DNA from 3 places in the Roseibium algicola genome. Region 1 is predicted to be linked to each of the others. Evidence: predicted binding sites of a transcription regulator. Region 1 holds the regulator's gene; each other region holds the start of a gene.
What was found. Region 1 encodes PhoB, which activates phosphate uptake and scavenging genes when phosphate is short. Its sites were predicted from a motif close to TGTCATNNANCTGTCAT; they were not measured.

Region 1 (3,081 bases):
CAAAGGTTTCCGCGCACAGGCGCTGCGCCAGCCGTTCGCCATCCGGGATCTGGTGCAGGTTAGAGGTATGCCACAGCTTGGCTGCCTGATCCTGCAATGCCTTGACCAGATGCGGATGGGCATGACCGAGTGCGTTGACCGCGATGCCGGAACCGCAATCGAGGAATCGTCGGCCATCGGTGGTAACCAGCCAGACGCCTTCCCCATGATCGAAAGACAGGTTCGATCTTGCGTAATTTCCGAATAGTGCAGTCGCGGACATAACCTCGTTTGTCTCCTTTAAACGCCCCTGCTGTCCCCTGCGTCGCCCCGACGCCGGGCCGTCACCTTGAAAAGATGCCGAAGGGCCAAAACGCAACGTGCCGCCCCGATGAGGCGGCACGCAGCGGCTTTCTTATACACTGCCGGTACCATGCACTGTCAATGGAAATGGCGCACAAGACATTTCATGTGCCGCGGAGGGCGGATTTCATAAAATTCTCAATGACCTCGCCATAATTGGGGAAAAGTCGTTTCATCCCCAACTGGTTTGGGTCGAGTGGTTGCCTGACAAATTAACGTTATTGTAACCTCTCAGCAATCAGACACGAGATCTCGTGAGGCAAATCACCAAGAGGCACTAGATCTGCCAGCATTAAGCGTGCTTGCGCATGCTTAACACGGGGTTAATGGCCGCAGGACGGTCAAACTAAAGGGTGCGGCAATGAGTTGGACAAACGAACGAGTTGAGCTTCTCAAAAAGCTTTGGGGCGACGGCTTGAGCGCAAGCCAGATCGCAGGCGAACTGGGTGGTGTTACCCGTAACGCCGTGATCGGCAAGGTGCACCGCCTTGGCCTGTCCGGCCGCGCCAAGTCCACCTCTTCAAGCGCCAAGCCGCGCCGGCCGCGCACCGCAGCTCCTGCAACGGGTGCAGCGCCGAAGAAACCGACGACGTCACATCCGCAGTCGATCGGCGCGACGGCCCTTAAAGCAGACATCTCGCCTGCACCAGTGGTGGCCCCCAAGCCGCGCGTAGAGCCGATTGCAGAGCTCGTTCCGATCTCGCAGCGGGCTACCATCCTGACGCTGACCGAGCGGACCTGCAAATGGCCGATTGGCGACCCGGCGACCGACGACTTTTACTTCTGCGGCCGCCAGTCCGATGCCGGCGTCCCCTACTGCGCTCATCACTGCAAGATCGCGTATCAGCCGGTCGCCGACCGCCGCCGCGATCGCAAGACGATGGCTCAGGCAGGCTGATAGCCTCGCACCTAACCAATTCATGAGAAAGCCCGCCATCTGGCGGGCTTTTTTTTGTTTGGGCCTTCCATTGACCAGATGCCCGACCCCGACCAGTGACCTCCCACGGCTTGTTCTTGGCACCGATCCATGTCGTTTCCGTTCCATCAAATCAAACCTTGTTTGACCGCTCCGCCACGACAGGGACCGCAGGATCAGCCCCGACACCGACACATCTGATGGGGTGGTCGCAGAAGAGAACCTTGTTCCGCGAAAGGCACATAACCGCTGAGAAACAAAAAGCCCGCTTGAAAGCGGGCTCCTTAATTCCATTCTGCAAGTTGCGCTCAGGCAGTGGCAGAGGTGAACTGGTCATTGAAGGCGTATCCGGCACCACGGACGGTACGGATAGGATCCTTCGCCTTGCCCTTGTTCAGAGCCTTGCGCAAGCGACCGACGTGAACATCGACAGTGCGTTCGTCCACGTAGACATCGTGACCCCAGACCCCATCCAGCAGTTGTTCGCGGGAGAAGACACGGCCAGGCGATGTCATCAGGAATTCCAGCAGGCGGAATTCCGTCGGCCCCAGGTGTATTTCCTTGGTGTTGCGGCGAACGCGGTGCGTTTCGCGATCCAGTTCGATATCGCCGGATCGCAACATGCTGGACACCACTTCCGGACTTGCCCGGCGCAGGATGGCGCGCACGCGGGCCATCAATTCCGGTACCGAGAAGGGCTTGACCACGTAGTCGTCGGCACCGGTCGACAGGCCGCGGATGCGCTCTGCTTCCTCACCGCGTGCCGTCAGCATGATGACCGGCAGGCGCTCGGTGTCTTCGCGCGCCCGCAGGCGGCGGCACAGTTCAATTCCGGACAGGCCCGGCAGCATCCAGTCGAGCAGCAACAGATCCGGCAGGCTTTCCCGCAGGCGGATTTCCGCCTCGTCACCCCGGACACAGGACTCGACCGAGTACCCTTCCGCTTCCAAATTGTATCTCAATAGAAGGCTGAGCGGTTCTTCGTCTTCAACGATGAGCACCTTCGGCATACATCTCGCTCCAATTACCGCAACCGGCGCCGAAGCGCCGGCCGTTAAGATCTTCTGCAAATCCGACGATTACCGGCGGGTCAGACCGCGCCTGTTTCGTCGACCTTTGCCCGGTCTTCCGGCAAACGCTCGCCAGTGACCATGTAGTAGACGTTCTCGGCGATGTTCGTGGCGTGATCGCCGATGCGCTCGATGTTCTTTGCGCAGAACAAGAGATGGACGCACTGGGTAATGACCCGCGGGTCTTCCATCATGTAGGTCAGGAGTTCGCGAAAGATCGACGTGTAGATCGCGTCGACCTCGGCGTCGGCTTCCTGAACCCGGCGGGCGGCTTCCGCATCCTTGCGGGCGTAGGCATCCAGCACCTGCTTGAGCTGCGAAAGAGCAAGTTCCGTCATGTGCTCCACACCGATCGCGAGCTTCTTGGACTGCAAGTCGCTGTCGATGGCGATGACGCGCTTGGCAACGTTCTTGGCAAGATCGCCAACACGCTCCAGGTCATTGGCAATGCGCGTTGCGGCGGTGATTTCACGCAGGTCCTGCCCCATCGGCTGGCGGCGGACGATCAGCTCGATCAGCTTCACTTCAAGTTCGTTGTAAAGGCTGTCCAGACGGACATCGCCCTTGATCGTCGCCTTGGCAAGCTCCAGATCCTGCGACACCAGCGCGGACACCGCATCGGCGAAAGCCTTTTCGGCAATACCACCCATTTCGGCAACCTTGCCGGCCATGGCCGTCAGTTCGTCATCGTAAGCCGAGACTGTATGTTCAGACATCCTGTGTCCCCTTCAGAAACCTAAAAAATGCTTAGCC
Region 2 (3,081 bases), 2.1 Mb from region 1:
GACAAAGCCGACCTCGGTGCGAACCCGCCTGAGCTGGCGCTGTCGCGCGGAGGAAATGTCTTCACCGAACAACAGAACCGAACCGGCTTCCGGCTCGATCAGACGCAGCGCGCAGCGCAATGCGGTCGATTTTCCAGCACCGTTTGAACCGATCAAGGCAACAGCTTCCTCACGGCCCACGGAGAAGGAAACTTCGCGCAGCACGCTCCGGTCCTTGCCGAAAGTCTTGCAAAGGCCTTCGACCTTCAGGTCACACGGCGTCTCCGTCATGGGCTGTCGGGCTGGGACCGCCGGCGCGATTGCGCCGGCGGACTGGAGCAGAGGCTGCGCCATTATTCGCCGATGAACTTGTCGTATTGCGGGAAACCGGCGGTGGTGTACATGGACCGCACCAGGTCATAGGCACCATCTTCGATCGCCACCAGATCCATGCCCGAATACTTGTCGTTTTCCTCGTGCTGCAGGATCGCGGCGATGATCGATTTCTTGTTGTCGAGGATCGCCTGACGCAGGCTCTGCGCTGTCGCGGGATCGACATGGGCTCCGGCCATGATCATGTCGTTCGGCAGATCGCCGGAACGGGCGATTACCCGGAAAAAGCCGTTCGGGACGCTATCATCCTTGTTGCGGGTGCCAATCCACGAATTGTGATTGATCCCGATGGCGGCAACATCACCCTTCTTCAAGGCTTCATGCGCAATGTTGCGCGAAGTATGCAGCTTCTCGATGTCCTTGACCGGATCGACGCCATAATCGGCCATCAGCTGCATCGGGCACAGCATGTTAGAAGTGGAACCGATATCACCGAAGGCCACCTTCTTGCCCTTGAGATCGGCCGGCCGCGTGAAACCGCTGTCGGCTCGTACGACGACGGCACAGAAGTAATCCGGGCGGCCAAGACCTATAAGCGGACGGGCTTCGGTCAATTTGTTGATCACGATGTACTCGGCAGGACCGGTTACGACAAAGTCGACGCGTTGGGCGCGCAAGGCTTCAGCCGCTGCGGTCCGGCTGGTAACCGGGAAAAACTCGAAGGTGTGGTCTGTTGCATTTTCAAGGGCGTTCTTGAACGGCCCCCATTCAACCTGCAGCCGCTCCAGGCCCTCCACGTCGGTAACGGCCAGTTTGAACGTGTCGGCCAGGGAAGAAGACAGGGAAACGGCAAGAACGGCAGCCGCGAGTGCGGCGGATTTCAAAAAGCGCATGACAGGAACTCCTCAGACAGCCGAAACAAAGCCGGCAAGGCAACAGGAGCGTAACGACACGCGCGCCGCGGAACGTGACCGTATTATGTAAATTTTACGAAATTTACATCAGAGAAAGATGGATCTACGAAGCAGAAAATTTCTTTAACTTCGAACTTCCAGACAAAACTTGATCTTATTTGTTTTCCGGCAAATTTTCTCGATGCTTCTGTCGTAAAACTTCATAAAAGTATAATCGTATAGACATCTGTTCTCGGCACATGTCTGCTAGTTCGCTCTCCGTTTTTCGGAGGGCCCGATGCTGGTCATTGAGCAATTATCTAAAGTCTTTGGAGACCTGACCGCGGTGGACAGTGTCTCCCTTGCCATTCCCAAGGGACAGATGGTCGGCGTGATCGGCCGGTCCGGTGCCGGCAAGTCCACGTTCCTGCGCATGATCAACCGGCTGGCCGACCCCAGCCGGGGGACGATCCTTAACGAGGGAAAGAACATCACGGCCCTGAAGGGTCGCGATCTGCGGCTTTGGCGTGCGTCCTGCGCCATGATCTTTCAGCAGTTCAATCTCGTCGAGCGCATGGATGTGCTGACCAATGTCATGGTTGGCCGCATCGCCCACACTGGGTTCCTGCGCTCCATGACACGATCCTTTACTGACGAGGACCGCGCCCGCGCCATCGAAGCCCTGGACCGGCTGGACCTTGTGCCCCAGGCGCTGCAACGCGCGGGAACCCTTTCCGGCGGGCAGCAGCAGCGCGTCGCCATCGCCAAGGCGCTGGTGCAGAACCCGCGCATCATGCTGGCCGACGAACCGATTGCTTCACTTGATCCGGCCAACGCCAGTCGTGTGATGGACGCCTTGCGCGAAATCAACCGGACGGACGGTCTTACGGTGCTGGTCAATCTGCACACGCTCGACACCGCCCGTGCCTACTGCGACCGGATCATCGCAATGAAGGACGGGCGGGTTCAGTTCGACGGCACGCCGGACGCCCTGACTAGTGAAAGGGTTCGGCAGATTTACGGATCCGACGATCTTTCCGGTGACATCAACGAAGCAGTCACCTCCACCTCCCTTTCGACAACCACTTCCCGGCCGCCGATGAAGGCTGTCGGGGCCTGACCTTCGCGAAGCGGATCATCCGCTCTCGCTCTTGAAGCGGCCTTTGCCGCGCAAATCGCCGGATCTGCCGGCACCAAAGGAGACTTGAGATGAAGGCCATTTTTGCAGCAGCCGTTTCCGCTGCCGTTCTTGCAGCCTCCCCGGCCGTGGCGGACAGCTGGAAGGACCAGTACAAGACAGTCAAGTTCGGCATTCTTTCCGGTGAAAACGAAAAAGACCGGATCGCCCGTTACACGCCTTTCGAAAAGTACCTGGAGAACGAACTCGGCGTTGATGTCGAAATCTTCACCGCCGGATCCTATGACGGCGTGATCCAGGCCATGGCGGCCGACCAGATCGAATTCGCCTTCTTCGGTTCGTCTTCCTATGCCGCTGCCTACACGGAAACCAACGGCGGTGTCGTTCCGCTTGTCTCCCGCCTGCAGAAGGACGGTTCCACCGGTTATTTCTCGGTCGTCGCCGTGCGTTGTGACAGCGGCTACAAGACCCTTGACGACCTGAAGGGCAAGACACTGGCTTTTGCCGATCCGGACAGCACGTCCGGTTATGCCGTGCCTTACTTCAACCTCAGCAAACAAGGCTACGAGCCGAAAACCTATTTCGGTGCCATTCCCTTCTCCGGGGCCCATGAAACCGGTGTGCTTGGTGTCTACAACAAGCAGTATGACGCTGCCGCTACCTACATCACCAACGAGGAAGACGGCATTCCGCAGCGCATGGTCACCAAGGGCATGATCGAGAAAGACGCGATCTGCA
Region 3 (3,081 bases), 1.4 Mb from region 1:
AGCAATTCGCCATTGGCGGCGACAATCTTGACGTTGGGCGGTCGCGCCGGAACCTGCCATTCGGAGGTCGGCGGCAGAAAGGCGGCGTAATAGCCGACCAAGCAGACAACGGCGATGGTGCCCCAGATGCCGAGCACCATGCTCCAGTAGAAGCCGCGCTTGAGAAGGCGGCCGAAGGCGGTCGGGGCCTGGAACCTGTTCTTGCGTTTGGCCTTGCGCCGCTTGGCGCCGGACCGGCCGCCGCCCCTTCCGTTGCCTCGGCCATTGCCGTTGCCGTTCTTGGCCGTCTTGCGCGGAGAGGATCCGGTTTTTTTCTTGACCGGAGCCTTGCGGGTCTTGCCCTTGCCGGACGACTTGGAAGAAGGCGCAGCTGGACGGTCCTGCGGGCTCAAGCGCAGGTCGAGCAGGCTGCTGCCTGAATTTCCGAATGTCGGTTCAACACGCGGCTGGCGTTTCGCCCGAGGCGCCATTGATCCTTCGTCCCCTAACTCCGTACCAACCAGGGTTGGCGTTATCCGGCAAACGCCGGTTTCCCCGGAGATGAGCTTAAATTGCGGCGATTTAAGGGGGCGTTAAGGCTACGGGCTTTTGCACGGGCAAGACGACGGGATGTTCAGCTACAGGCGGCGCGCACTAGCTCGATAACCATCCCGCACAAAAGGCAGCAAACCCGCAGCACCGGGAAGCGAGTGCCGCTCAAACGCAGGAAAAATGCAAAGGCTTGTGCCTCCGCGATCCCGGCTAAGGGTCAAGCCTGGCCGGGAGGACGAAGGAAAGCTTGGCAGCAATCGCCGGAGCTAGCTGGAGTAGCGGCTTGCGTCGGCGCCGTAATAATTGACGTAGCGCGTGTTCAGTTCGGACACCGGCATGATGATCAGCACATCCGTCGTGCCGAACTGGTGATCGATCACCGCTCCGTCGCCGATGAACGCGCCGAGGCGCAGATAGCCCTTCACAAGCGGTGGCAGAGCCCGCAGCGCTTCCTTGGAATTGAGTTCCTCGGCTGGCATGCGGTTCATTTCGACGTATCTGTCTTCCACCGCACGCACGCGCCATTCCTCCGGGGCGCGGGCATTGTGATGCAGGAAGGCGAGCTGGCCGGCGATCGCATCCGGATTGGTGCCTTCGATCGAGGCACAGCCGAGCATGACATCGATGTTGTGGCGCAGAACATAGGACCAGATGCCGTGCCACAGGAGCTCGACGGTCTTCTTGTTGCGGTAAGGCTTCAGAACGCAGGACCGGCCGAGTTCCATGAAGCGCTTGCCCGGGTTTGCGTCGATCAGCGACTGGATGTCGTATTCGGCGGCGGTATAGAAACCGGCATGCTGATCGGCGATTTCCTGGCGCAGGATCCGGTAGGTACCGACGATTTCAGGCTTCAGGCGGCCCAGCTTGTTGCGCTTCTGCAAGTCGTGGTCGACCACGAGAAGGTGATCGCAATAGGCATCGAAGGGGTCGGCATCACGGCGGGTTGCCAGCGTATGCGCATCGGCAATGGCCGACATTTCCTCGTAGAAAACGTCATAGCGCAGGCGCTGTGCCTTTTTAACTTCCTTGAAGTTGCGGGCCATCCGCACTTCCAGGGATCCGATCCGGCCGAGCGTTTCGCCAGTCTTGACCGGGGTCTGCAGTGCTGGCCCGATGCGCTGCGCGTTGGGGAGGTTGGCGTCCGGACGCATTGCCGGTGTGAATTTCCTGACCAGTTTCCTGGGAGAAAAAAGCCCTTGGCGCATTATGGACATTCCACCCTCGTGTATTCCTTATGGCGCACTGACAGGTTTCACAGGTTCTCGTCTGTTTCACTTGCCGAATTACCTTCGCCGGAACATTACGTCCGAACCCGGTCAGTGTGCTTCAAGCCTGCCGTAGAACATACTATTCCGACAGCTGGATGACACTCGGTTTTTTGCGCCGTGTTTTCCACGTGCAAGCTTAGCCCACTCTTGCGGCTTTGTGAATTTCTACGAGCGCCGGTGGAAGCGTTTCCACTTCCGGCTGTCGCGACAGGGAAAGTTCGCTGCGTCAGGCGCGGCTGATTTCGGCCAATGCGTCGGAAATCGCTTCTACGGAAAGCGGTTTCGTCAGATAGCCGGCAGCGCCCACTTCTGTCGCCTTGTCCCTTGCATCCTTCATGACATCGGCGGTCACGATCAGCACCGGTACATTGGTCCGGCCGGCGGCCTGTTCGTCGGACCGGATCTGGCGAATGGCCTGGAATCCGTCGAGGCCTGGCATGTGCAGGTCCATAAGAATTGCGTCATAAGCGCCGCTGGCGGCTTCCTCGACGGCCTTTTCGCCGTCGATCACCATCACCGGCACATGGCCGAGCTTGCGCAGCATGGCTTCGCTCAAAAGGCGGTTGATGTCGTTGTCTTCCGCCACGAGCAGGCGCAGCGGCCGGGCCGGAACCTTGTAGCGGTTCGGCAGGAAGCCGTTGCTGACGGGCTCCGCGCTTGCGTCCCAGGCGTGTTCCATGCCGTCGTCGTCCAGCAGGCCGGAAAAGATCTGGACCAGGGTCTCGATCCGCACCGGGCGGATCAGATAGGCGGCATACCCGGCTTCGCGCAGATGTTCCAGGCGCTCGCGCTCCGGCGGGGCGATCATAACGACGGCAGGAGCCTTGCAGCCGGTCAGGCGGGCAGAGGCCAGCCAGCCGCCGCTGTCGGACAGGGCGCCGTTGTCGACAACAAGTAGATCGGCCTCGGCCAGCGCGGCATCGAGATCCGTACTGCCCGGCGCATGCACGGACACATTGGCTGCGTGATACTGCAGCCGTCTGGCCAGCAGCGGGCATTCGATCTGGCTGGTGCTGACGAACACGATCCTGCGGCCCTCAAGCTTGGCAAGGCGCGGATCCGTGTCGGCAACAAGGGATTCGGGGATCGGCAAGGACACGCGGAACTGCGCGCCGCCGTCTTCGGAGGGCTGCGCGGCAATTTCGCCACCCATCAGGCCGGCAAGCCGCTGGGCGATGGCCAGACCGAGGCCGGTGCCGCCGAACTTGCGCGCCGGGCCATGGTCGACCTGCTCGAATTCCTGAAACAGCCGCTCGGCCTCCTGTTCGTCAAAGCCGATGCC

Region 2: the regulator PhoB is predicted to act here: its motif matches at 1,425-1,441, upstream of phnC (phosphonate ABC transporter ATP-binding protein).
Region 3: the regulator PhoB is predicted to act here: its motif matches at 1,884-1,900, upstream of olsB (l-ornithine N(alpha)-acyltransferase).

The regions. Positions count from the first base shown of each region.
Region 1 covers NZ_CP019630.1:1,139,880-1,142,960, forward strand. The annotation lists gene B0E33_RS05350 (aspartate aminotransferase family protein) at 1-262, opposite strand, end outside; gene B0E33_RS05355 (GcrA family cell cycle regulator) at 704-1,240, shown strand; gene phoB (phosphate regulon transcriptional regulator PhoB) at 1,567-2,268, opposite strand; gene phoU (phosphate signaling complex protein PhoU) at 2,349-3,044, opposite strand; gene pstB (phosphate ABC transporter ATP-binding protein PstB) at 3,076-3,081, opposite strand, start outside.
Region 2 covers NZ_CP019630.1:5,165,060-5,168,140, reverse strand. The annotation lists gene phnC (phosphonate ABC transporter ATP-binding protein) at 1-270, opposite strand, end outside; gene B0E33_RS23945 (phosphate/phosphite/phosphonate ABC transporter substrate-binding protein) at 333-1,205, opposite strand; gene phnC (phosphonate ABC transporter ATP-binding protein) at 1,504-2,325, shown strand; gene phnD (phosphonate ABC transporter substrate-binding protein) at 2,415-3,081, shown strand, end outside.
Region 3 covers NZ_CP019630.1:2,573,354-2,576,434, reverse strand. The annotation lists gene B0E33_RS11965 (transglycosylase domain-containing protein) at 1-470, opposite strand, end outside; gene olsB (l-ornithine N(alpha)-acyltransferase) at 798-1,736, opposite strand; gene B0E33_RS11955 (ATP-binding protein) at 2,026-3,081, opposite strand, start outside.